Regions from separate parts of the Dermacoccus sp. Ellin185 genome, predicted to be linked through region 3. Evidence: riboswitches for the same ligand, from Rfam matches in the RefSeq annotation. Region 3 holds a riboswitch; each other region holds the start of a gene.
The links. A riboswitch is a leader RNA that binds a small molecule or an ion and turns the genes downstream of it on or off. The one in region 3 is predicted to bind thiamine pyrophosphate.
Positions count from the first base shown of each region.

Region 1: another riboswitch for thiamine pyrophosphate. It lies ahead of HMPREF0321_RS06765 (MFS transporter); the one in region 3 lies ahead of HMPREF0321_RS08135 (thiamine ABC transporter substrate binding subunit).
Region 2: another riboswitch for thiamine pyrophosphate. It lies ahead of thiC (phosphomethylpyrimidine synthase ThiC); the one in region 3 lies ahead of HMPREF0321_RS08135 (thiamine ABC transporter substrate binding subunit).

Region 1 covers NZ_AEIQ01000065.1:18,772-26,188, reverse strand. Annotated here, with positions in the region: gene HMPREF0321_RS06795 (BCCT family transporter) at 1-676, opposite strand, end outside; gene HMPREF0321_RS06790 (glycerophosphodiester phosphodiesterase) at 953-1,738, shown strand; gene HMPREF0321_RS06785 (VOC family protein) at 1,970-2,362, shown strand; gene HMPREF0321_RS06780 (phosphotransferase family protein) at 2,383-3,402, opposite strand; gene dxs (1-deoxy-D-xylulose-5-phosphate synthase) at 3,419-5,455, opposite strand; gene HMPREF0321_RS06770 (hypothetical protein) at 5,628-6,005, opposite strand; TPP riboswitch at 6,118-6,223, shown strand; gene HMPREF0321_RS06765 (MFS transporter) at 6,217-7,417, shown strand, end outside.
Region 2 covers NZ_AEIQ01000119.1:14,890-22,306, forward strand. Annotated here, with positions in the region: gene thiC (phosphomethylpyrimidine synthase ThiC) at 1-1,173, opposite strand, end outside; TPP riboswitch at 1,263-1,377, opposite strand; gene HMPREF0321_RS13490 (CE1759 family FMN reductase) at 1,471-2,181, opposite strand; gene HMPREF0321_RS13495 (CE1758 family FMN-dependent luciferase-like monooxygenase) at 2,285-3,475, opposite strand; gene HMPREF0321_RS13500 (PD-(D/E)XK nuclease family protein) at 3,768-4,613, opposite strand; gene HMPREF0321_RS13505 (site-2 protease family protein) at 4,663-5,838, shown strand; gene HMPREF0321_RS13510 (tRNA (adenine-N1)-methyltransferase) at 5,850-7,058, shown strand; gene arc (proteasome ATPase) at 7,269-7,417, shown strand, end outside.
Region 3 covers NZ_AEIQ01000077.1:57,654-65,070, reverse strand. Annotated here, with positions in the region: gene HMPREF0321_RS08155 (DUF4921 family protein) at 1-200, opposite strand, end outside; gene HMPREF0321_RS08150 (circularly permuted type 2 ATP-grasp protein) at 379-1,908, opposite strand; partial or broken gene HMPREF0321_RS08145 (DUF72 domain-containing protein) at 1,933-2,697, opposite strand; gene HMPREF0321_RS08140 (DUF4235 domain-containing protein) at 2,986-3,321, opposite strand; TPP riboswitch at 3,592-3,700, shown strand; gene HMPREF0321_RS08135 (thiamine ABC transporter substrate binding subunit) at 3,756-4,850, shown strand; gene HMPREF0321_RS08130 (iron ABC transporter permease) at 4,861-6,534, shown strand; gene HMPREF0321_RS08125 (ABC transporter ATP-binding protein) at 6,675-7,417, shown strand, end outside.

The sequences.
Region 1 (7,417 bases), on a different contig from region 3:
ACGGGTGCAGACCCCAGTGGACGAAGGTCTGCGCCATCGCGAGCTGTGAACGCTCGGCCTCGCCTTCGGGCCAGCCGGGCTTCGGCATCGTCGTCGCGTAGGTGAGTGGCTCACCGACGCCGTAGAAGACCAGGCCGATGCCCATGCCCGCGGCGAACAGCATCGCGAACCAGGAGAAGACCCCGAACTCGGGCTTCTCGTCGTCGTTGCCGAGCTTGATCGAGCCGTAGCGGCTGAGACCCATGAAGGCGGCGAAGGCGATGAACCCGCCGATGACGAGCATGTAGTACCAGCCGAAGTTCGTGACGATCCACGACTGCATGTTCGTCAGCACCTCACCGGTGCCGTCGGGGAAGGCGACGCCGAGCACGGCCACCGCCAGGATGACGATGAGTGCCGGCCAGAAGACGCGTGGCGCGACTCCGCCCTTGCCGAGGCGCACGCCCTGGCGTCGCAACTTCTCTGCGATGACCTCGTCGTCGTCGTCCTCGGCGATCTGCGCGGCGTCAGACAGATCGGAGGGCAGCGGGTCCGACGACTCGCCCTCGTGGCGCGCCGCTTCCTCTGGTGTCTGCGGGGTTGCGGCCTCCGTCTCCGGCGCAGCGCTGTCGTCGGTGATCGCCGTTGCCGGGGTGGCGCCCGGCGGGCCGTCGGCCTTCGGTTCTTCGTCTTGCATGCGATGTCCTCCCTGGTGTCCATCGTGCGGTCGGAAGTCACGACTCTTCCGGATCGCAGGCCACATCTCAAGTTGTTACTGGCCGGTACCCGGTCGGATCTGCTCGCGATCGAGTTCGGTCCGCGGTGGTCTGCCGCGACCGTGCGTGCTGGACGATGCCGCCTGTCGACCGAACACTGCTGATGCCCGCGATGCCGAATGAGCGCCCCGGACGCCTGACTGTGGCACGATGCGGGAACCCGTTTCGTCTCCCGTCGCACGTGAGGACCGCTGCTCATGACCAAGGCAACCTCGCATCTCGCGTCGGGGCCCGTCGCCCTGGCCCACCGCGGTTTCTCCGGTGGCACCTCGCATGCGCTGGAGAACTCGATGGCGGCGTTCCGCGCGGCTGCCGAGCTCGGCTACCGGTGGGTCGAGACCGACGTGCACGCCACCGTCGACGGGGTGGTCGTCGCCTTCCACGACACGACCCTCGACCGCACGAGCGACGGGGCCGGCGCGATCGCGCACCTGCCATGGGAGGTGGTCGCACGGGCGCGCATCGCCGGGCACGAGCCGATCCCGCGACTCGAGGAATTGCTGACGCAACTGCCGCAGGTGTGCGTCAACATCGACGTGAAATCGGCCGGCGCGGTCACATCGCTCATCGAGTGCATCGAACGGTGCGGCGCGCACGATCGCGTCCGCATCGCCTCCTTCTCCGACGCGCGGCGCCGAGCCGTCCTCGCCGGCCTGACGCGACCGGTCCGTTCATCGCCAGGGCAGTCGCGCACCATCGCGCTGTGGCTCGCGGCGCACCTGCCGGTGCTCGGTTCGCCCCTCGTCGCGCGCCTCGCGCACGGCATCGACGCCGTGCAGATCCCCGAACGTCAGGGCCGCCTGCGCGTGCTGACGCCGAGACTCCTGCGCGTCCTGCACGGCGCCGGGCTCGACGTCCACGTGTGGACGGTCAACGAGCGCGCCGACATGGAGCGTCTGCTCGACCTCGGCGTCGACGGCCTCATCACCGACCGCGCCGACGTGCTCAAGGACGTCCTCGTCGAACGGGGTGAATGGGGCTGAGCAGAGCGGCTCGATGGGCGATCGCCTGGTTTCGTCAGCCTGCAGCGCGGACCTCGTCTTTGATGGCGTGACCGTGCAGAGGCCAGGTGCGGTGTGCTGGACGCACGTGGTTGGGAGTGCGCCGAAGTGGCGAGGCGCGATCGCTGAGCCGCGACCGTCGAGAATCGTTGACACGGCGGGTATCCGGCGAAAGTATCTTTACGTCAAGATACTTTCACCGGAAGGCGCCTCATGCTCACGTTGCATCATGTCCAGGTCTCGATGCCCGAGGGTCGCGAGGACGACGCCCGACGTTTCTACCGCGATGCCCTCGGCCTCGACGAGATCGCCAAACCCGGCGTGCTCGCACAGCGCGGCGGCGCGTGGTTCCGCGCGTTCGCTGACGACGGCGCCGTCGCGGCCGAGATCCACCTCGGGATCGACGAACCGTTCGTCCCCGCCAAGAAGGCCCACCCCACCCTCGTCGTCGAATCGACAGCTGCCCTGGAGGCCCTTGCCGCGCGCATCGAGGGCGCCGGTTTCGACGTGAACTGGGCCGAGCGCCACACCCTCGACGGCTACGAACGCTTCCACTGCCGCGACGCGTTCGGCAACCGCGTCGAGGTGCTGACGCCCGAGCTCTGACGGCTCGCGAGCGCGATGCGTCAGTCGTGCGACGGCTCGGGCGCATGCCCGAGGGAACGGTTGATCTCGGCGATCAACCGGCGTCCGTGCACACCCCACGCGTGCCGCTCGTCGGCACTCGCGCGCGTCAGGGCGCGCTGCCACGTGAAGACGCGCCCGACCCGGGCGATGAGCAGGGCGTCGTCGACGGCGGCGCTCAGCGCAGTGCTCGAGACGACGTCGCTCCACACGCTGAGGTAGGCGCGCAGGATGCGCTCACGGGCTGCGCGGGCGGCGTCGTCGTCGAGTCCCTCGCCGATGCGCTCGAGCGGGACGAGCAGCGAGCACAGCGGGTTGCCGACGCTCGCGTCGCCCCAGTCGAAGATGCGCGCGTCGTGAGCGCCCGCCGAGGTGCCGTCGGCAAAGACGTTGCCGGCGTGCAGGTCGTCGTGCTGAATGGTCAGCGGCAGCCCGACGGCGTCGAGCCGCTGCGCGGCGCGGCGCACCTCACGTGTCGTGTCGGGTTTGAGCCCAAGGCGTTGCCACCGGCGAGCAGATTCGCGCGGCGACATGTCGGGCACGCCCGCGTCGCGCAGTTGATCGACGACCCGCGTCGACGAGCGTTGCAGTCGCGCGTAGCGTCGCACCACGGACGACATGAGGCTGACGGCGTCGTCGTCACGCTGTACGTCACGCAGCACCGGGCCCTGATCGGGCATGAGCAGCCAGCCGCGCTCGGGGTCGTCGGCCCACACGACCGGAACCGCGTCGGGCGTGACGGAACGCAACGCGCGCAGGATGGCGGCCTCGGGGCTCATCTCCGGGCTCGTCGCCTTGAACCACACGCGCCCTTGATCGGTCGTCTCGGCGACGAGCACCGTCGACCAGGGACGCACCCGCGGCTGCAACGGCGTCGTCGGCACACGTTCGAGACCGCGCCGCGCGAGGGCCGTGTCCATCCAGCGCACGGCCTCCCAGCGCCACGTCTCACTGCTCCAGATCGCGCTCGCGGGCGCGACCTGATCAGAGCCGGGGAGAACAGGAAGATCGGGTGACTTCACCACGTCGTTCGACCGCTCAGTCGATGTCGGCGTGAGCGGCGACCGGCATGGCGTCCCCGAGATCACCCGTCGCACCGGCATCACGTCCCGCGGCCTGCGTGCCTGCGTCACCGTCGCGGGTGCCTGCACCGCCGCCAGGCGCGTGTGCACCACCGTCGTACACATCGGCGCGCGTGAGTGCTGCGTCGTCGCGCCCGAGAGCGTCGACGATGTCGGCGGCCGTCAGCCCCACGGTCGCGAGCACCTCGCCGCGCGAGGCGTGGACGAGGAACTCCTTGGGAATGCCGAACGTGTCGAGCGGCGTGCGCACACCGGCTTCACGCAGGCGTCGCGCGACGGCGCTGCCGACGCCCGCCTCGACGAGGTTGTCCTCGATGACGACGACCCGGCCCGCGGCGCGGGCGAGGTCGACGAGTTCGTCGGCCACCGGGTAGGTCCAGCGCGGGTCGATGACCTGGACGCGACGGCCCTGATCGGTGAGCAGATCGGCGACGCCGAGTGCCGTCGAGACCATCGACCCGACACCGACGACCAGCACGTCCACGCCGTCGCCGCCGTCGGGTTCACGCATGACGTCGAGGCGACCGAGACGCCTCTCGGCGACGAGCGGGTCGGCGACGTCGCCCTTGGGGAAGCGGATGACGCTCGGCGCGTCGTCGATGTCGACGGCCTCGCGCAGCAGTTCGCGCACCTGTGCGCCGTCGCGCGGGGCGGCGAGGTGCAGGCCGGGCACGATCGAGCAGATCGACATGTCCCACATGCCGTTGTGCGAGGCGCCGTCGGAGCCGGTGACGCCGGCACGGTCGAGCACGAACGTCACGCCCTGACGGTGCAGTGCGGTGTCCATGAGCAGCTGGTCGAACGCGCGGTTGAGGAACGTCGCATAGACGGCGACGACGGGGTGCAGGCCGCCGTACGACAACCCGGACGCCATCGTGACGGCATGCTGCTCGGCAATGCCGACGTCGAACACGCGCTCGGGGTACTTCTTCGCGAACCCGTCGAGCCCGACGGGGATGAGCATGGCAGCCGTGATGGCGACGATGTCGTCGCGCTCGGCGCCGAGGGCGACCATCTCGTCGCTGAACTCGTCGGTCCAGATGCGGCCACTCACCTCGAACGGCAGGCCGGTCTCGGGGTTGAACTTGCCGATGCCGTGCCACTGGTCGGCCTCGTCGGAGAACGCGGGCTCGTAGCCGCGGCCCTTCTGCGTGATGACGTGCACGAGGGTCGGCCGGCCGTAGTCGCGAGCGCGGCGCAGCGCGGCCTCGACCGCCGCCTCGTCATGTCCGTCGATCGGGCCGAGGTACTTGATGCCGAGGCTCTCGAAGACGCCCGTGTCGGGGTAGACGATGTCCTTGAGACCACGCTTCACGCCGTGCAGCGCCTCGTACATCTTCGTCCCGACCTTCGGCGTCGCCTGCAGGCGGTTCTTGCCCCAGTCGAGCACCTGGTCGTAGGTGTGCATCGTGCGCATCGTCGCGAGGTGGTGCGCCATCCCGCCGATCGTCGGGGCATAGGAGCGCTCGTTGTCGTTGAGGACGATGACGAGCGGCAGGTCGGCGTCGGCGGAGATGTTGTTGAGCGCCTCCCACGCCATGCCGCCGGTCAGGGCGCCGTCACCGATGACGGCGACGGTGTGACGGTCGCTCTCACCCTTGAGGCGGCGCGCCTTGGCGATGCCCTCGGCCCAGCTCAGCGACGTCGAGGCGTGCGAGTTCTCGACGACATCGTGCTCGGACTCCTCGCGGCTCGGGTAACCCGACAGTCCGCCGGATTTCTTGAGCTTGCTGAAGTCGTGACGCCCCGTCAGCAACTTGTGGACGTAACTCTGGTGGCCGGTGTCGAAGACGAACGTGTCCTTCGGCGAGTCGAAGACGCGGTGCATCGCGATGCTCAACTCGACGACACCCAGGTTGGGGCCCAGGTGCCCACCCGTCTTGGAGACGGATTCGACGAGGAACTGACGGATCTCGGCGGCGAGCGCGTCGAGCTCCTCGGCGGGGATTCGCTTGAGATCGTCCGGACCCGAGATGGTTTCCAGCAGCGTCACGTCTCACTCAGCCTTTCGAAAGTGCAGTCTCCTGAGTCTAGGTCGTCGACCGCGCAGCCGCCATGCGGGCGTGGGCACCCTCCCGTCGCGCCCCCGTCGGAGCCGGTAGCGCCGTCGGAGATCAAAGGCCGGGACTCTGCCCGCCCACGCACCCGCCCCGAACGCCGGCGCATCACAGCCGAGGGACGAACGTCTTGCCGCGCATCGCCTCGTGCACGAGACGGACGGCGCGCGCCGTGGCACGCAACCGCAGCCCCTCCGCGGACAGGTGCTCCATCACCTGCGGCACCGCGCGCGGTGGCAGCTCGTCAGCGAGGTCGACGCGGATGCGGCGATATGACTCGCGCATCGCGCCGAGTTGAGCGTCGACATGCCACGTCGCCACCCAAGCGAGCGCCACCGGGTGACGGCGCCATGCGTCGTAGGCGCGAAAATCCGAGGGGCACTGATCGAGCAGCCACTGCGTCGCCGCCTCCTGCCACCCCGGCGCACCCGGCGGCGGCACACCTTTCGGCCAGCCCGGAGGGCCGGTGTTCACCTCGTCCGACATGACCCCAGCGTACCCCATTGTTCGAACACGTGTTCTATTTGATGACCGCCCCACGAGACCCGCAGACCGGCGCGACGCACTCCCCCGAAGCCGGGTGCTCTGTGGCATGCTGAGCCCGTCACACGGGAGCCCGAGGCGCGGGCTGAGAGGGCATCGCCATGCCGACCGTCCAACCTGATGCGGTTCATGCCGCCGTAGGGAGTGTTCGATCGTGTCTACCCTGACGCCTGCCCCTTCCCCTGCCCACGACGATGCGCCGCGCCTGGCGCCGGCCGCCGCCACCCCAGAACGGCGCGAGGCCCGCCGCAGCGCCCTCGTCGGAAATTTCGTCGACCAGTTCGACATCTTCCTGCCCGTCATTGCGCTGGGTGGGGTGCTGTCGACGCGTTCGACGATTCCCGACGGCCTCGTCTTCGCCGCGACACTCCTGGGCCGCCCCCTCGGGGCGTTCGCCCTCGGCACCCTGGCCGATCGTCGCGGACGAGCCCGCGTGTCACGCGGCGCACTGCTCGGCCTGAGCGTGTGCACCGGCCTCATGGTGACGCTCCCCCTGCACACCTCGACGTGGGCCGTGGCCGCTCTCCTGGCGTTGCGCTTCGCCGCCGGATTCTTCCTCGGCGGGCAGTACTCCGCGGCCATCCCCCGCGCCCTCGCGCTCACAGAGCCGCAACGACGCGGCCACCTGAGCGGCCTCGTCATGGCGATGTCACCCCTCGCGAACGCCACCATCGCTGCCGCCACGATGATGCTGACGGCCTCACTCGGCGGCGCGTACACCACGTGGGGGTGGCGCCTGCTGTTCGTCGTCGGCGCACTCCTGCCGTTGATCCTGGCCCTCACCGCGAGGTCAGCGCACGCCGGGCCGGCAGGTCACAGCCACTCTTCCCACGAATCCGACAAGCGCGATCCCGCCGCGCACGTCGCGACCGACGACGAGGAAGAGCGCGTGACGGGCCGTGTCGTGGCCGCATTGTTCACCCTCATGACGGGGTTGTGGTTGTTCACGATGATGGGCGTCTCGGTGCTGACGAGTTCGCTGCGCCCGCACTTGTCCCCCCATGACGTCGGGCTCGTCATGCTCGTCGCGACGGCCTTCAGTGCGCCGACGATGGCCGCGGCGGGTGCCGTCTCGACGCGTGTGGGCCGTTCACGCTTCTTCATGGCGTTCGGAGCACTGGCCTGCATCGCCGCCCCCGCCGCCTATCTCGCGGCGATGCATGCGGCGTCATCGGGCAGCATCGTCGCCACGACGATCGCCGCCGCGGCCGTCCAGATCGTCACCGTCTCCGCCTACGGCCCGGTCGGCGCCTACCTCGCCGAACACTTCCCCGAGTCGCGACGTTCGCGCGGCTACGGCAGCGTCTATTCGGCGTCGGTCGTGCTGCCCGGCCTGTACCCGTTCTGGCTGCCCA
Region 2 (7,417 bases), on a different contig from region 3:
CTTCGTCAGCTCGGCGAGGGTGCGCAGCTCGGAAAGCTGCGCCTCGTCGTTGGCGTCGGCGGTACAGCCAGGGCGCAGGCCGTCACCGAGGGAGAAGGCGACGTCGTAGCGGGCGAAGATCTCGCACAGCTCGTCGAAGTGGGTGTAGAGGAAGTTCTCCTCGTGGTGCGCGAGACACCAGCCGGCCATGATCGAGCCGCCGCGGCTGACGATGCCCGTGATGCGCTCGGCCGTCATCGGCACGTAGCGCAGCAGCACGCCGGCGTGGATCGTCATGTAGTCGACGCCCTGCTCGCACTGCTCGATGACGGTGTCGCGGAAGATCTCCCACGTCAGCTTGTCGGCCTCACCGTTGACCTTCTCGAGGGCCTGGTAGATCGGCACGGTGCCGATCGGGACGGGGGAGTTGCGGAGGATCCACTCGCGCGTTGTGTGGATGTCGTCACCGGTCGACAGGTCCATGACGGTGTCGGCGCCCCACGTCGTCGCCCACGTCAGCTTGTCGACCTCCTCGGCGATCGACGACGTCACGGCCGAGTTTCCGATGTTCGCGTTGACCTTGACGAGGAAGCGACGCCCGATGATCATCGGCTCGCTCTCCGGGTGGTTGACGTTGGCGGGGATGATCGCGCGTCCGGCGGCGACCTCGTCGCGCACGAGTTCGAGGGCGCAGTTCTCGCGGGCGGCGACGAATCGCATCTCGGGGGTGATCAATCCCTTACGGGCGTAGTGCATCTGGGTGACGACGGCGCCGTCCTTCGAGCGCAGCGGTGCGCGACGTTCGCCGCGCCACTCGTGGCTCGCCTCACCGCGTCGGACGGCCGAGCGGCCGTCGTCGAGCAGGGTGCGCTCTCGGCCGGCGTACGTCTCGACGTCGTCGCGCTCGGCGATCCACTCGGCGCGCAACGGCGGCAGCCCGACCTCGGGGTCACTGCCCGGGCCGGAGGTGTCGTACAGCTCGACGGGAGCGTTGGCCGCGCCGGTGCCGGGGGAGTTGTCGAGGATGACCTCGGTGTAGGGCACGCGCAGGCCGTCCGCGTCTCGGTACTGCTTGCGGCGAGCGTCCGATCCGTCAGCGGGGGTGGTTGCGCGCCTCTGAACCGCGGCCGACGCCGGCGACGTGGCTGCTCGGTCGGTGGTGGCCGCGAGGTCGCGGGCGTTGAACGTCGTCATGATGGTGCCTCCTTCGGATCGGACGAAGGCACGGCAAGACCCCACGCAGCAGGCGTCGACGAACGTCGGCACCGAACGGAGGATGAGCGACCATGAGGTCTCCTTGGCTGCCTGCGCCGGCATGATCCGGGTCAGGTCGGGTAGCGGTCGGAGCAGTATCAGCTCCCTCTCAGCCCTGTTCTCAGGACTCCCACGAAGGACGCTTCCGACTATGGCACATCCCGGCAGACGAACGTGACGAAGGGGTCCGTCAGGTTCGTGACGAACCTGACGGACCCCTCCGGTCACGAGTCGTGCTCAGCGGCGCAACATCTCTTCCATCGTCGGCACCGCGACGAACGGATCGCGCGCCCGATTGCGCGTCTCGGCAAGCGTACGAACCGATTTCGACGATGTTCTCGGCGCTTCCCCATCCTTGGACACGCGCGCGCCAGAACCGCCGTTCACCACCACGTCTGCTCCGCCGAGCACGCGCTCTAGCTGCTGCGTCAACTCACCGGCGGCCTCGCTCGCCCGCGCTTCCAGGCCTCGCCCGGCCCAGTCGTCGGGCGCGGCGTAGACCGCCGTCGGCATGACGAGCGCCTTCATGTACGCGAACAGCGGTCGCAAGGCGGTGTCCGTCACCAGTGAGTGTCGGGCGGAACCGCCCGTCGCGCCGACGATGACGGGCACGCCGCTCAGCACGCCGCCCGCAGTCGCATCCCAGAACGACTTGAACAAGCCCGTGAAGCTCGCCTTGTACGTCGGCGTCACCGCGACCACGGCGTCGGCCGCGCCCAGCACCTCGTAGGCGTCCGCGAGCGCCGGGGGAGCGAACCCCGTCAACGACGCCGTCGTGATGTCGTGCGCCAGCGCCCGCAGGTCGATCCGCTCGACGACGACCTCGCTGCCCTGCTCCCGCGCACTCTCGACAACCGCGTCGCTCAGCAGCTGGGCGAGACGATGCGTCGACGATTCCTCACTCAACCCGCCGCTGATCACGGCGAGGCGTGCCGTCCAGTTCATCATCGTGTTCTCCTTCGTCTCGTTGCTCTGAGTTTGGGCGTAACGCCGCCGCCGGCGTCGCCCGCCCGGCCCGGTCAGCCGAGTTGTCGACGAACCGGGCTGATGCTCAACGGTCTTCGGCGCGCGTTCCCGTCACGTCGTCGGTCTTCGGAGCACGCGGCACACCTGTCTCGACGCCGCCCATCTGACCGGCGTCAGCCGAGGGCGTGTCGGTCGCCTGGGCAGCGCGCGCAGCCAGCAGGCTGGCATGCGTCGGGGCATCAGGCACGCCGGCGGCGCGTCGGATGTCCATCTCGGCGCGCAGCTGCGGCACGACCTTCGTGCCGAGCAGCTCGATCTGGTGCATGACCTCGGCGTGCGGCAGCCCGGCGTGGTCGATGAGGAACAGCTGACGCTGGTAGTCACCGACGTAGTCGCGGAAGCCGAGCGTGGCCTCGACGACCTCGTCCGGCGTGCCGACCGTCAGCGGCGTCTGACGCGTGTAGTCCTCCAACGAACCCGCCCCGCCGTAGACCGGCGCGTGATCGAAGTAGGGGCGGAACGTCTCCATCGCCTTCGCCTTCGACTCGGCCATGAACACCTGCCCACCGAGGCCGACGATCGCGTCCTGCGCCCGGCCGTGACCGTAGTGCTCGAAGCGTTCCCGGTAGAACTGCACCATCTGCGCAGCGTGCTGCGGCGGCCAGAAGATGTGGTTGTGGAAGAAACCGTCACCGTAGTAGGCGGCCTGCTCCGCGATCTCGGGGCTGCGGATCGAGCCGTGCCAGACGAACGGCGCGATGTCGTCGAGCGGGCGCGGCGTCGAGGTGAAACCCTGCAGCGGTGTGCGGAACTTGCCCTCCCACGTCACGTTCTCTTCGTTCCACAGGCGGCGCAGCAGCGCGTAGTTCTCGATGGCGAGCGGGATGCCGTCGCGGATGTCCTTGCCGAACCACGGGTAGACCGGGCCGGTGTTGCCACGCCCCAGCATGAGGTCGACGCGGCCGCCGGCGAGATGCTGCGCGTAGGCGTAGTCCTCGGCGATGCGCACCGGGTCCGTCGTCGTGATGAGCGTCGTCGACGTCGACAGGATGATGTTCTTCGTCACCACCGCGAGGTTCGCCATCAGCACGGCCGGGTTGGCCGGTGCGACGAACGGCGGGTTGTGGTGCTGGCCGGTGGCGAAGACGTCGAGGCCCACCTCGTCGGCGAGCTTCGCCATCTCGACGGTGTTCGCGATGCGCTCGTGCTCGCTGACGGTGCGCCCTGTCGTCGGGTTCGTCGTGACGTCACCGACGGTGAAGATGCCGAACTGCATGAGGGCCTCCCTTGGTCCATGCATTCATGTAGTTGAAAATGCAACTACTTGCGGAACGGGACGGCGCGGCCGGTTATTCCAGCTGCGCGCGCGGTGACCCTGGCCCTGCGCGGCCCAACTGCGATCCCCGTACCCATCTGCGATCTTCGTCTTATTCAATGGACGTTGGTGAATGAGCGGTTGTCGTCAGCCTCGCCGCGGAGGCGGGCGCGGTGCAGGAGGCGATAGATGCCCGCAACGCGTCACTCGGACGGTGGCTGCCGCTTCGACGACCGGCCCGAACGGTCATCCTTCAGTCGCCATCGACGTCTCCGAGGTCGCCGGTGGTGCGGGGACCGAGCGCGAGACGCGCCGCGTGCTCGGGCAGCGGCGGGGGAGTGCCGCCCCATTCCGGGCACAGCGCCTTGTGATCGCACCACGAGCACAAGCGCGACTTCTTGGGCCGCCAGTCACCCGTCCGAGCGCAGCGCTCGATCGCGCGCCACAGCGCCTTGAGCTTGCGTTCGAGCGCGAGCAAGTCGGCCTCGTCGGGTTGATAACGCAAGAACTGACTGTTGCCCAGGTAGACGAGTTGCAGCATGAGCGGCATGACGCCCCGCGTGCGCCAGATGACGAGCGCGTAGAACTTCATCTGGAACAACGCCTTGTTCTCGAAGAGCTCCGACGGCGCCCGTCCCGTCTTGTAGTCGACGACGCGGATCTGCCCGCCGGGAGCGACGTCGAGGCGGTCGATGTACCCGCGCAGCGTGAGCCCGTCGAGGTCGGCCTCGACGTAGAGCTCGCGCTCGGCGGGTTCGAGGAACTGCGGGTTCTCCATCGCGAACCACTTCTCGACGAGCTTCTCCGCATCACGCAGCCACGTCGCGAGATCGTGCGGTGTGCTGCCCGCGAGTTCGGCCAGCTCCGGTTCGTCGGTGAGCATGTCCTCCCAGGCATGGGGGACGAGGTCGAGCGCCCGCTCGAGCGTGCGTTTCGGGGCGTCGACGTCGAAGATGCGCTCGAGCACCGAATGGACGAGCGTCCCCCGCGACGCCGCCGCACTCGGCGACTCCGGCAGCTTGTCGATGACGCGGAAGCGATAGAGCAGGGGACACTGCATGAAGTCGGAGGCGCGCGACGGAGACAACGAAGCGGGCATCCGAGAAGTCTAATCATCCCGGCGCACGAGGCCCACATAGTCTTGGGGCATGCCCCAGCCCACACCCGGCCTCAAGATCGCCTCACTGCGCGGCGTCCCCGTCTACATCGGACGCACGTGGCCGATCATCGCCGTCATCATCGTCGCGATCTTCGGCCCGCAGGTCGCCTCGCTTCACCCCGAATGGGGTTTCGGCGCGTACGTCGTCGGCATCGGGTACGCGTTGTTGCTGCTGCTCAGCGTGCTCGTCCACGAGGCGGCGCACGCCCTCGTCGCACAGGCTTGCCACTACCGCGTCACGCATATCGTCGCCGACCTCATGGGCGGCCACACGAGCTACGACACCCCCGACGCGACGCCCGGACGCAGCGCGCTCGTCGCCGCCGTCGGGCCGCTGTCGAACGCGGTGCTCGCGGTGATCGGCTTCCTCGGCCACCGCGCGAGTGACGGCGACGGCGCCGTGCCGCTGCTGCTCGGGGCGTTCGCGTGGAGCAACGCGTTCGTCGCGGCGTTCAACGCGTTGCCCGGTCTGCCGCTCGATGGTGGGTTCCTCGTCGACGCGCTCGTGTGGAAGCTGACGGGCAACCGCGCCACGGGCATGAAGGCCGCCGGCTGGTGCGGACGCATCGTCGCCATCGGCGTGGCCGCGTGGGCCGTGCTCGGGTTCGTACGCGCGCCCGGCTCGCTGTGGAGCCTCGTGTGGCTGCTGTTCATCGCCTCGTTCCTCTGGCGCGGCGCGAGCGTCGCCGTCAACGTCGGCATCAACCGCGAGTTCCTCGGCGGCATCCGAGTCGCCGACGTCATCCGCCCCGCCGTCGCCGTCCCCGCGAGCACGCCCGTCGCGGCACTGCCGGAGACGGGCGACACGATCGTCCTCATCGACGCAGACGGCGCCGCCAGCGCCCTCGTCGCGCCCGGTGCGCACGTGCGGGTGCCCGTGGATCAGCGCCCGCACGTGCCCGCGAGCGCCCTCGGCGAGGCCCTGCTGCCGCATGCGGGCGCCGTCATCTCCTCACCGCAGGACGACGTGATGGCGATCCTGCCCGCGTTCGAGGGCGATCCGACGCCGGGTGTCGTCACCGTCAGCATGCCGGTGGAAGGGCAGCCCGCAGCTGCCGACGACCCGGTCGCGCTGCGACTGGTCGGCATCGCGACGCTCGCCGACCTCGAGCGTGCGATGCAGCGTCACGCGCACGAGAGCGGCACCATGCCGCGGGGCGCCTAGACTTGCTCCCCATGAGCGAGAGCGATCAGACCCCCGCCCCGTCGACCGGCGCCGAGTACCGCCGCGGCCCCTTCCGGGAGGGCGAGCGCATCCAGCTCACCGACCCCAAGGGGCGCATGCACACGATCACGCTGACGCCCGGCAAGCAGTTCCACACCCACCGCGGTCACATCAAGCACGACGACCTCATCGGTTCGCCCGATGCGGTGACGGTGACGAACACGGCGGGCGTCGAGTACCTCGCGGTGCGTCCGCTGCTGAGCGACTACGTCATGTCGATGCCGCGCGGCGCGGCCGTCGTCTATCCGAAGGACGCCGGGCAGATCGTCACGATGGCCGACATCTTCCCCGGCGCACGCGTCGTCGAAGCGGGCGTCGGTTCGGGTGCGTTGTCGATGTCGCTGCTGCGCGCCGTCGGTGAGGACGGGCGCCTGTACTCGTTCGAGCGTCGCGAGGACTTCGCCGCCATCGCCGCGGGCAACGCGCGCGAGTTCTTCGGCGTCGACCACCCGGCGTGGAGCATCACCGTCGGCGACCTGGTCGAGGCGCTGCCGCAGACCGTCGAGTCGGGCACGATCGACCGCGTCGTGCTCGACATGCTCGCGCCCTGGGAGTGCCTCGACGTCGTTCACGAGGCGCTCGCGCCCGGCGGCGTGCTCATCTGTTACGTCGCGACGGCGACGCAGTTGTCGCGCGTCGCCGAGGCCGCGCGCGATCACGGCGGCTTCACCGAGCCGAACGCGTGGGAGAGCCTCGTGCGCGGCTGGCACCTCGAAGGCCTCGCGGTGCGCCCCGAGCACCGCATGCACGCCCACACCGGCTTCCTCATCTCCACGCGCCGCCTCGCCGACGGCGTCGCCGCGCCGCTCGTCAAGCGCCGCCCTGCCAAGGGTGCCTACGGTGACGACGGCGCTCCCGCCAGCGCCCCGGAGCCCACGCCCGACGACGCGTGGACACCCGAAGCCGTCGGCGAACGCCCCGTCTCCGACAAGAAGATGCGCAAGCTCGTGCGCTCGTTCGAGAACACCCCGACGGCACAGGCGCTCGCGGGCGATGACACCGCACGCGCCCCTGAGTCGGCGGCGCCGGCGGGCTCTGACGACGCTTCGGTGGCGCAGGCGAGCGCCGGCTCGGCCGCCGACGCGGAGACGTCCGTCGCTGCTGAACCGGACGCTGCCGCAGAGAACGCCGAGGCGCCCGTCGCAACCGATCAGGACTGACGCGAGGGTCGTCTCAGACGTCGTCATCGAGGCACCAGCCAGCCATCAGCGCCTCGTCGAACGAGCACGATCCACTTGGGTCGTGCTCGTTCGTCGTCGCGGGTGTGCGCAGGTCGATAGGGTGGAACGAGTGGCTGCTCGGGCCGCGCTTCGGTGCGCACGAGGAGCCGGACGGCTCTGACGAGCACCCCGAAGGCGAAGGAAACGGTGATGAGTGGCCCGAAGTTCGACCCGACGGACCGGACGTCGTCCTCGAACGACACGTCATCAGGCGCGACGTCGCCCGCCGACGTCCTGCGGCTGCGTTCGCAGTTGACGACGGTGTCGTCGCAGAACGAGCGTCTCGTGCGCACGCTCAA
Region 3 (7,417 bases):
TCGGAGCAGAACGCGCAGGACGACGTGAAGTCCTGCGCCACGAGGTCTTTGACATCAGGCGGGACGAGCCCGAGGGGACGGTCGCCGCGGCCGGGCACCGTCCACACCTTCGTACCGCTCAGCGGGTTGACCTGCTTCGTCGTGCCGTCCGCCATCGTGCGGATGAACTCGGTCGGCTGCTGGCTGGCGTCGCGCGTCATGTCTTCAGTCTCACCCACGGCGCCGCGCCCCGTCTCCTCTGCGTGCAAGTGCACCTGGGTGCACTTGCACGCAGAGGCGTGGGGCTGCGCGACCGGGCGTAACTCTGCGCACGGTGGCGCGGCCGTCGACGATCGCGTCAGGGCGCTTCGAGCGTCGCACCGGGCCGCGATGCGGGCGTCAGCGTTGGATCCAGGTGTCCTTCGCGCCGCCGCCGGCCGAGACGTTGACGATCATCGTGCCCGCTGGGGCGACGCGCGTCATCGCTCCCGGTGTCGTGACGGCGACGGTGCGCGAGGCGTCCTGCCCGTCCGGGCGCTGCAGCACGAACGCGCGCAGGTCGACGTGGCTCGGCACGAACGAGCCGTCGACGAGCGTCGGCAGGGTCGACAACGGCACGATGTCCTGCGCGACGAAGCGCTCCGGCGTCTCACGGATCTCCCGACGGCGCGTCTCCAGCTCGTCGGCCGAGCACTCCGGGCCGACAGTGATGCCGCTGCCGCCGTAGCCGTCGATCGGCTTGACGACGAGTTCGTCGAGGCGATCGAGCACCTCCTCGCGGTGGTCCTCGCGGGCACACAGCAGCGTCGGCACCTGCGCGAGCAGCGGCTTCTCGCCGAGGTAGAAATCGATGATGTCGGGCACGAGCGCGTACGTCGCCTTGTCGTCGGCGAGGCCGTTGCCGGGCGCATTGACGATGGCGACCGCGCCCGCCGCGAGCACGTCACGCAGCGCGTCGCCGAGCGGACGACCGTCCGCGCCCTTCGCTTCGAACAGCTCGGTCTCACCCATGCGCGGGTTGAGCAGGTGCACGCGGTGACGTTCGCCGCCGTCGAGGCGCCACAGCTTGCCGTCGTCGACGACGAGGGCGTCTGCCGTCACGATGGCGGCGCCGACCTGGCCGCTCACGAGGTTCTGCTCGTACCAGGTCGTGTCCGTCGGGCCGGGGGAGACCATGCACAGGCCGATCTCGGCCTCGGCAACGCCACCGTCGACGAGTCTTGCGCTCGCGATGAGCGACTCGTGCAGCAGCCCGTACGTCCGGGTCGGGTGCTCGAGCGTCTCCGCGGGCGGCAGGATCTCGGCGAAGTGGTTCTCGAGCACCTCACGGTTGATGTGCGTCATGCCGAGCCCGCCGGGCATGCGCAGGTTGTCCTCGAGCACCATCCACTCGCCGGACGCGGGCGAGACGAGGTCGAGGCCGCAGATGCCGGCGCGGACGAAGTCAGCGGGCACCCGCTGGCCGTCCTCGGACCAGCCGGGCGAGCGACGCAGCATGTCGGCGTCGACGCGGCCCGCCTTGATGATCTCGCCGGGGCCGTAGACGTCGCGCAGGAAGAGTTCGAGCGCACGGACGCGCTGCTCGGCGCCGGCGCTGAGCTCGGCCCAGCGCTCGGCCGAGATGATGCGCGGCACGATGTCGATCGGGTACGGGCGGTTGCCGTCCTCGGAGTTGATCGTCACGCCGAGCTCGGTCAGGCCCTTGCCGGCCGCTTCGAGGCGGCGCGACACCTCGTCGGGCCCGAGCGTCTCGATGCGCTCGATGACGGCCGCGTAGTCGGGGCGCAGCTCCGCATCGTCGGTGACGGATTCGTCGTGCACGCCCGGGGTCTCGGGTTCGTGCTCGCGGTATTCGCTGAACGCCACGGGGACGATCTCGCCCTCGGCGCCCTCGTCGTTCGTCGGGTTCGTGCCCTGTGCCGTGGTCATGGGGACGACGTTACGGCAGACGGCTCACGTGCGCTCGCGGACGAGGCGGCCCAGGGTCTGCGCGTTGGCGACGGCGGCGCCGTCGATGTCGTTGTTGAAGTACGCCCAGACGGTGCGTCTCTCGGTGAGCCGGCCGTCGATGCCGATTGCCCATGCAAGAAGGGCGTCGTCCGAGTAGCTGCCGCCATAGAGCTTGGCGCCCTTCGGGCCGTGGAAGCGGATGCAGACGTTCGAGGAGGTGACGCGGACGTCGGCGGTGTGCGTCTTCGGGGTGGGCCCGTCCATGACGACGTAGGCCGCGTCGTGGAGTTTGAGCAGCGCGAAGACCTCGTCGTCGAGCCAACTGTCGTGGCGGAATCAGACGGCGATGTCGAAGCGGCTCGGCATCGCAGTGAGGAAGGCGTCGAGCAGCGCATCGTCGCGTTGCAGAGCCGGGGGGAGTTGGACGAGGAACAGCCCGAGGCGGTCGCCGAGCGCGTCGAGGGCGGGGGTGATGTGCGGTAGCCATTCGTCGAGGGCGGTGAGGTGGCCGACGTGGGTGAGGCCCTTGGGGGCCTTGACGGTCATGCGGAAGCCGTCGGGCAGGCGGCGGTGCCAGCTCTCGAAGCTCGTGAGTGCCGGCCAGCGGTAGTAGCCGGCGTTGAGTTCGACGGTGTCGAAGAGGTTCGCCGCGTAGTACTCGAGGCGCACGCGGTCGGCGACGCCTGCGGGGTAGACGGTGCCTTTCCAGGAGGCGTACGTCCACCCTGACGTGCCGAGGCGCAGTTGCGCTCGGGTGGCCGTGCTCATGGCGTCAGCATGCCACCGGAGCGCGGCGTGATGTTCGGCCGGGACGTGAATGTGGACGAGATCCGCCGAGGTGGACGTGAATCGCGAATGTGGGCGAAATTCGCCGGTGTGGACGAAATTCGCGACGCTCAGTGATGCGTCGGCCAGAGACACGCGAGGAGGGCCAGGCAGAACCTGACCCTCCAAGCGAACAGCTCCATGCGCAACATGGACGCCCCCGAGTCTGCTGCACCGAGCGTGGGAGCCGAGCCCGCGAGGCTCCCACGCCGGAAAGCGGACGAAGGGGAATTACTTCATGACGACGACGGGCGCCTGGCTCTTGCCCTTCTGGGCTTCCTTGGCCTCTTCTTCGGCGCGCTTGACGAGGGCCTGCGGCGGGTGGCCGGCGGACTTGGTGAAGTAGTCGGCGGCGCGGCGTTCGGCGTACATCTTGGCGGCGGCGAGTGCGCCGGTGGAGATGGCGGCGTAGATCGCGGCTTCGATGATGCTGGCGTTCGGGTCCTTCGCGCTGCGCGGGCTCTTGCCGGTCGTCATCTTCCACGTCTTGGTTGCGGTGGTCGTCGCGATCTTGCTCGCGACGATGCCGGCGCCCATGCTCAGCACCTTCCACACGAGGTTGCCCATGGTGTTTCCCCTTACGTGTCGTCGGCCGTCGTGAGGCGTCGTCGAGCCTCGGGCCGTTGATGTCTTGGGTCCATCCTCGCGCGTGCATGTGTCGCTGCGCCAGTCGGCATGCTCATCAGCCCGGTCTGACGGGGGTGGGCGTCGTGGCGGCCGGCTCGTGCACGAGGGATCCGGCGTCGGCGTGAGGTGCGCACGAGCCGTCAGCGGGGATGCCGGAGTGCGAAGCGGGCCGAAGCGTGTCGTCCGTCGGTGGTCGGTGCTAATCTCACGCTCGAACGACAGGGGAGCGCAGTGTGCGCTGAGATCGTGCCGCATCCGGCACCAAACCCTCGAACCTGACCCGGTTAGCACCGGCGGAGGAAGTCGAGTTCTCACTCGTCGCGCGTACGTGCGGGCGACGACGTCCCTCACTGGCCGTGAGGAGGAACGTTCACATGATGTCTCGTGGTGGCCGCGCCGTGCTGGCGCTCGCGTGCGTGGGTGCGCTGGCGGCGTGCAGCGTCGACAACAACTCGTCGGGCTCGAAGTCGAGTTCAGCGGGCGGCTCGGGTGCGTCGGGTTCGGGCGCGTCGAAGACGGTCACGTTGGTGACGCACGAGTCGTGGGCGCCCGACAAGAACGTCATGGCCGAGTTCACGAAGCAGACGGGCTACACCGTCAAGGTCGTGAAGTCCGGTGACGCCGGTGAGCTCGCGAACAAGCTCGTGCTGAGCAAGAACAACCCGCTCGGTGACGTCGTGTTCGGCATCGACAACACGTTCGCCTCGCGTGTCACGACGAACGACGTCCTCGAGCCGTACAGCCCGAAGGGCGCGCCTGCGTCGGCGTCGAAGTACGAGCTGCCGGACGGCCAGGGCAAGGGGCAGCTGTCGCCGATCGACACCGCGTCGGTGTGCGTCAACGTCGACGACGCGTGGTTCACGAAGAACCACAAGACGAAGCCCGCGTCGTTCGACGACCTTGTCAAGCCCGAGTACAAGAACCTCATGGTCGCGCCGGGCGCGTCGTCGAGCTCGCCGGGCATGGCGTTCTTCCTCGCGACCGTCGGCCACTACGGCCAGGACGGCTGGGAGGCGTACTGGAAGAAGCTCATGGCGAACGGGCTCAAGCTGACGTCGGGCTGGAGCGACGCGTACGAGGTCGACTTCACCGGCAGCGGCAAGGGCAAGCGTCCGATCGTCGTCAGCTACGACAGCTCGCCGGCGTTCACCGTCGACAAGGCGGGCACGTCGACGACGTCGGCGCTGCTCGACACGTGCTTCCGATCGACCGAGTACGCCGGTGTGCTCAAGGGGGCGAAGAACCCCGACGGCGCGAAGGCGCTCATCGACTTCATGAACGGTGCGAGCTTCCAGAAGTCGCTGCCCGACTCGATGTACGTCTTCCCCGTCGACTCGAACGTCGAACTGCCCAAGGCGTGGGCGGCGAACGCGAAGCAGCCGACGAAGCCGATCGAGGTGTCGCCCGCCGACATCGACAAGAACCGTTCCGAATGGCTGACGAAGTGGAAGGACGTCACGTCCAAGTGACGCCCGAGCGATGAACGGCACCCGTGATGGTCTGCGTCGCGGCGCACGAGCCCGGGGCGCTCGCGCGCCGTTCGTCATGGCCGCGCTTGCCGTCGTCCCGCTCGTGTTCCTCGCGATCTTCTTCGCGTGGCCCGTCGCAGCGATGGCGGTGCGTGGGCTCGCGCCGGGTCGGCACGTCGATCTGGGCGGATTCACGGACGTCCTGACGCGCCCGCGCATCCTGCGCGTGCTGTGGTTCACCGTGTGGATGGCGGCGCTCGCGACGGCGTGCTCGGTGCTGCTCGGTGTGCCCGTCGCGCACGCCCTGTACCGGCTGCGCGTGCCGGGGGCGGGGGTGTGGCGCGCGCTCGTCGTCCTGCCGTTCGTCATGCCGACGGTCGTCGTCGGCGTCGCGTTCCGGTCGCTGTTCGCCGACGGCGGCCCGCTTGCCTGGTTGGGCTGGGACGGCTCGTGGCAGCCGGTGCTGCTCGCGATGGTGTTCTTCAACGTGTCCGTCGTCGTGCGCACCGTCGGGCCGATGTGGGCGTCGCTCGACCCGCGCACGGCGGAGTCGGCGGCGGCACTCGGGGCATCACCGCGGCAGGTCTTCCGGACGGTGACGTGGCCGCAGCTGCGCCCCGCCGTCGTCAGCGCCGCGAGCGTCGTGTTTCTGTTCTGCTCGACGGCGTTCGGCATCGTCCTCATGCTCGGTGGCCTGCGCTACTCGACACTCGAGACGGAGATCTACTCCCTCACCGTCGAATTCCTCGACCTGCGAGCCGCGGCGGTGCTGTCGGTGACGCAGTTCGTCCTCGTCGCGGCGCTGCTCGTCGTCAGCGAACGCTCGCGCATCGGGCGTCATGACGAGCGGGTGCGGCGTGGCGTGACGCAGCAGACGGCGCTGCGACGTCCTGGTCGCGGTGACGTGGCTGCCCTGACGCTCACCGCCGCTGTCGGGGCGCTCATCCTGGCGCCGCTGGTGACGCTGCTCGTGCGCTCGCTGCGTTCCGATGGCGGCTGGACGGTGCAGCACTATCGCGGATTGGGTGACCTCGGGGTCGTCGGTGCGCTCTCGCAGAGCTGGCGCATCGCGATCGACGCTGCGTTGCTCGCGCTCGTGCTGGGGGTGTGCGTCTGCGTCGTCGTGTCGTGGCGCGCGGCGAGCCCGAAGGGGCGGAGTGTCGTCCGGCTGCTCGACGCGGCGTTCATGCTGCCGCTCGGCGTCTCGGCCGTGACCGTCGGTTTCGGTTTCCTCATCACGCTCGACCGGCCGCCTCTCGACCTGCGTTCGTCGTCAGCGCTCATTCCGATCGCGCAGGCAATGGTCGCGCTGCCGCTCGTCGTGCGCACGCTGACGCCCGTGCTGCGCTCGCTGGACCCCCGTCCGCGCGAGGCGGCCGCCGCGCTCGGGGCCTCGCCGGTCCGGGCATGGATGACGGCGGATCTGCCGGTGCTGTGGCGACCCTTCGTCGCGGCAGCCGGGTTCGCGCTCGCGGTTTCGCTCGGCGAGTTCGGCGCGACGGCCTTTCTCGCGCAACCTGATTCGCCGACGTTGCCCGTCGTCATCTACCAGCTGATCGGGCGCCCCGGTGACGCCAACTTCGGTGGCGCGATGGCAGCGTCCGTCGTGCTCGCAGCCGTGACTGGTCTCGTCATGGTGGCCGTCGACAAGATCGGCGGCGTCGCCGCAGGGAGGATGGGCTGATGGTGGGACGACCCAGGCGAGGCGACGCCGGTCCGGCGTGGGCTGGTGGGACGCCGGTCGGTGAAGAGCGGGCCAACGGGATGCCGTCTGGTGGCGAGAGGTCCGACGGGTTGCGAGCCGGTGGGACGCGGTCCGAGGGGATGACGTCTGGTGGCGAGCGGGCCGATGGTGAGCGGGCCGCGGAGGCGGCGCGCGGGCTCGTCGTCAGCGGCGCCCGCGTGACGTTCGCCGGCCAGGAGTCACCGGCGCTCGACGACGTCGATGTCACCGTCGACGCCGGGCGCGTGCTCGCCGTCCTCGGCCCGAGCGGCTGCGGCAAGTCGACGCTGCTGCGCGCCGTCGCAGGCTTGCAGCGTCTCGACGCGGGGCGCGTCAGCTTCGACGGCGACGACGTGACGCGCGTGCCGACGCACAAGCGCGACTTCGCGCTGATGTTCCAGGACGGCCAACTGTTCGGGCACCTCGACGTCGCCGCGAACGTCGCCTACGGGCTGGCGCGACGTGGTGTGGGGCGCGCCGAGCAGGCCGCACGCGTCGGGCAACTGCTCGACCTCGTCGGGCTGCCTGGCTACGAGAAGCGTTCTCCCGCAACGCTTTCCGGCGGTCAACAGCAGCGTGTGGCGCTCGCGCGGGCCCTCGCGGTGCGACCGCGGTTGTTGCTCCTCGACGAGCCGCTCTCGGCCCTCGACAGAGGCCTGCGCGAGCGGTTGTCGACCGATCTGCGGGCCATCCTCACCGCCGAGAACGCGACCGCACTGTTCGTCACGCACGATCACGGCGAGGCGCTCACCGTCGCCGACGACATCGCCGTCATGCGCGACGGACGCATCGTCCAGCACGGTGCCGCGCCTGAGGTGTGGGCCGTGCCGTCCGACGAAGACAC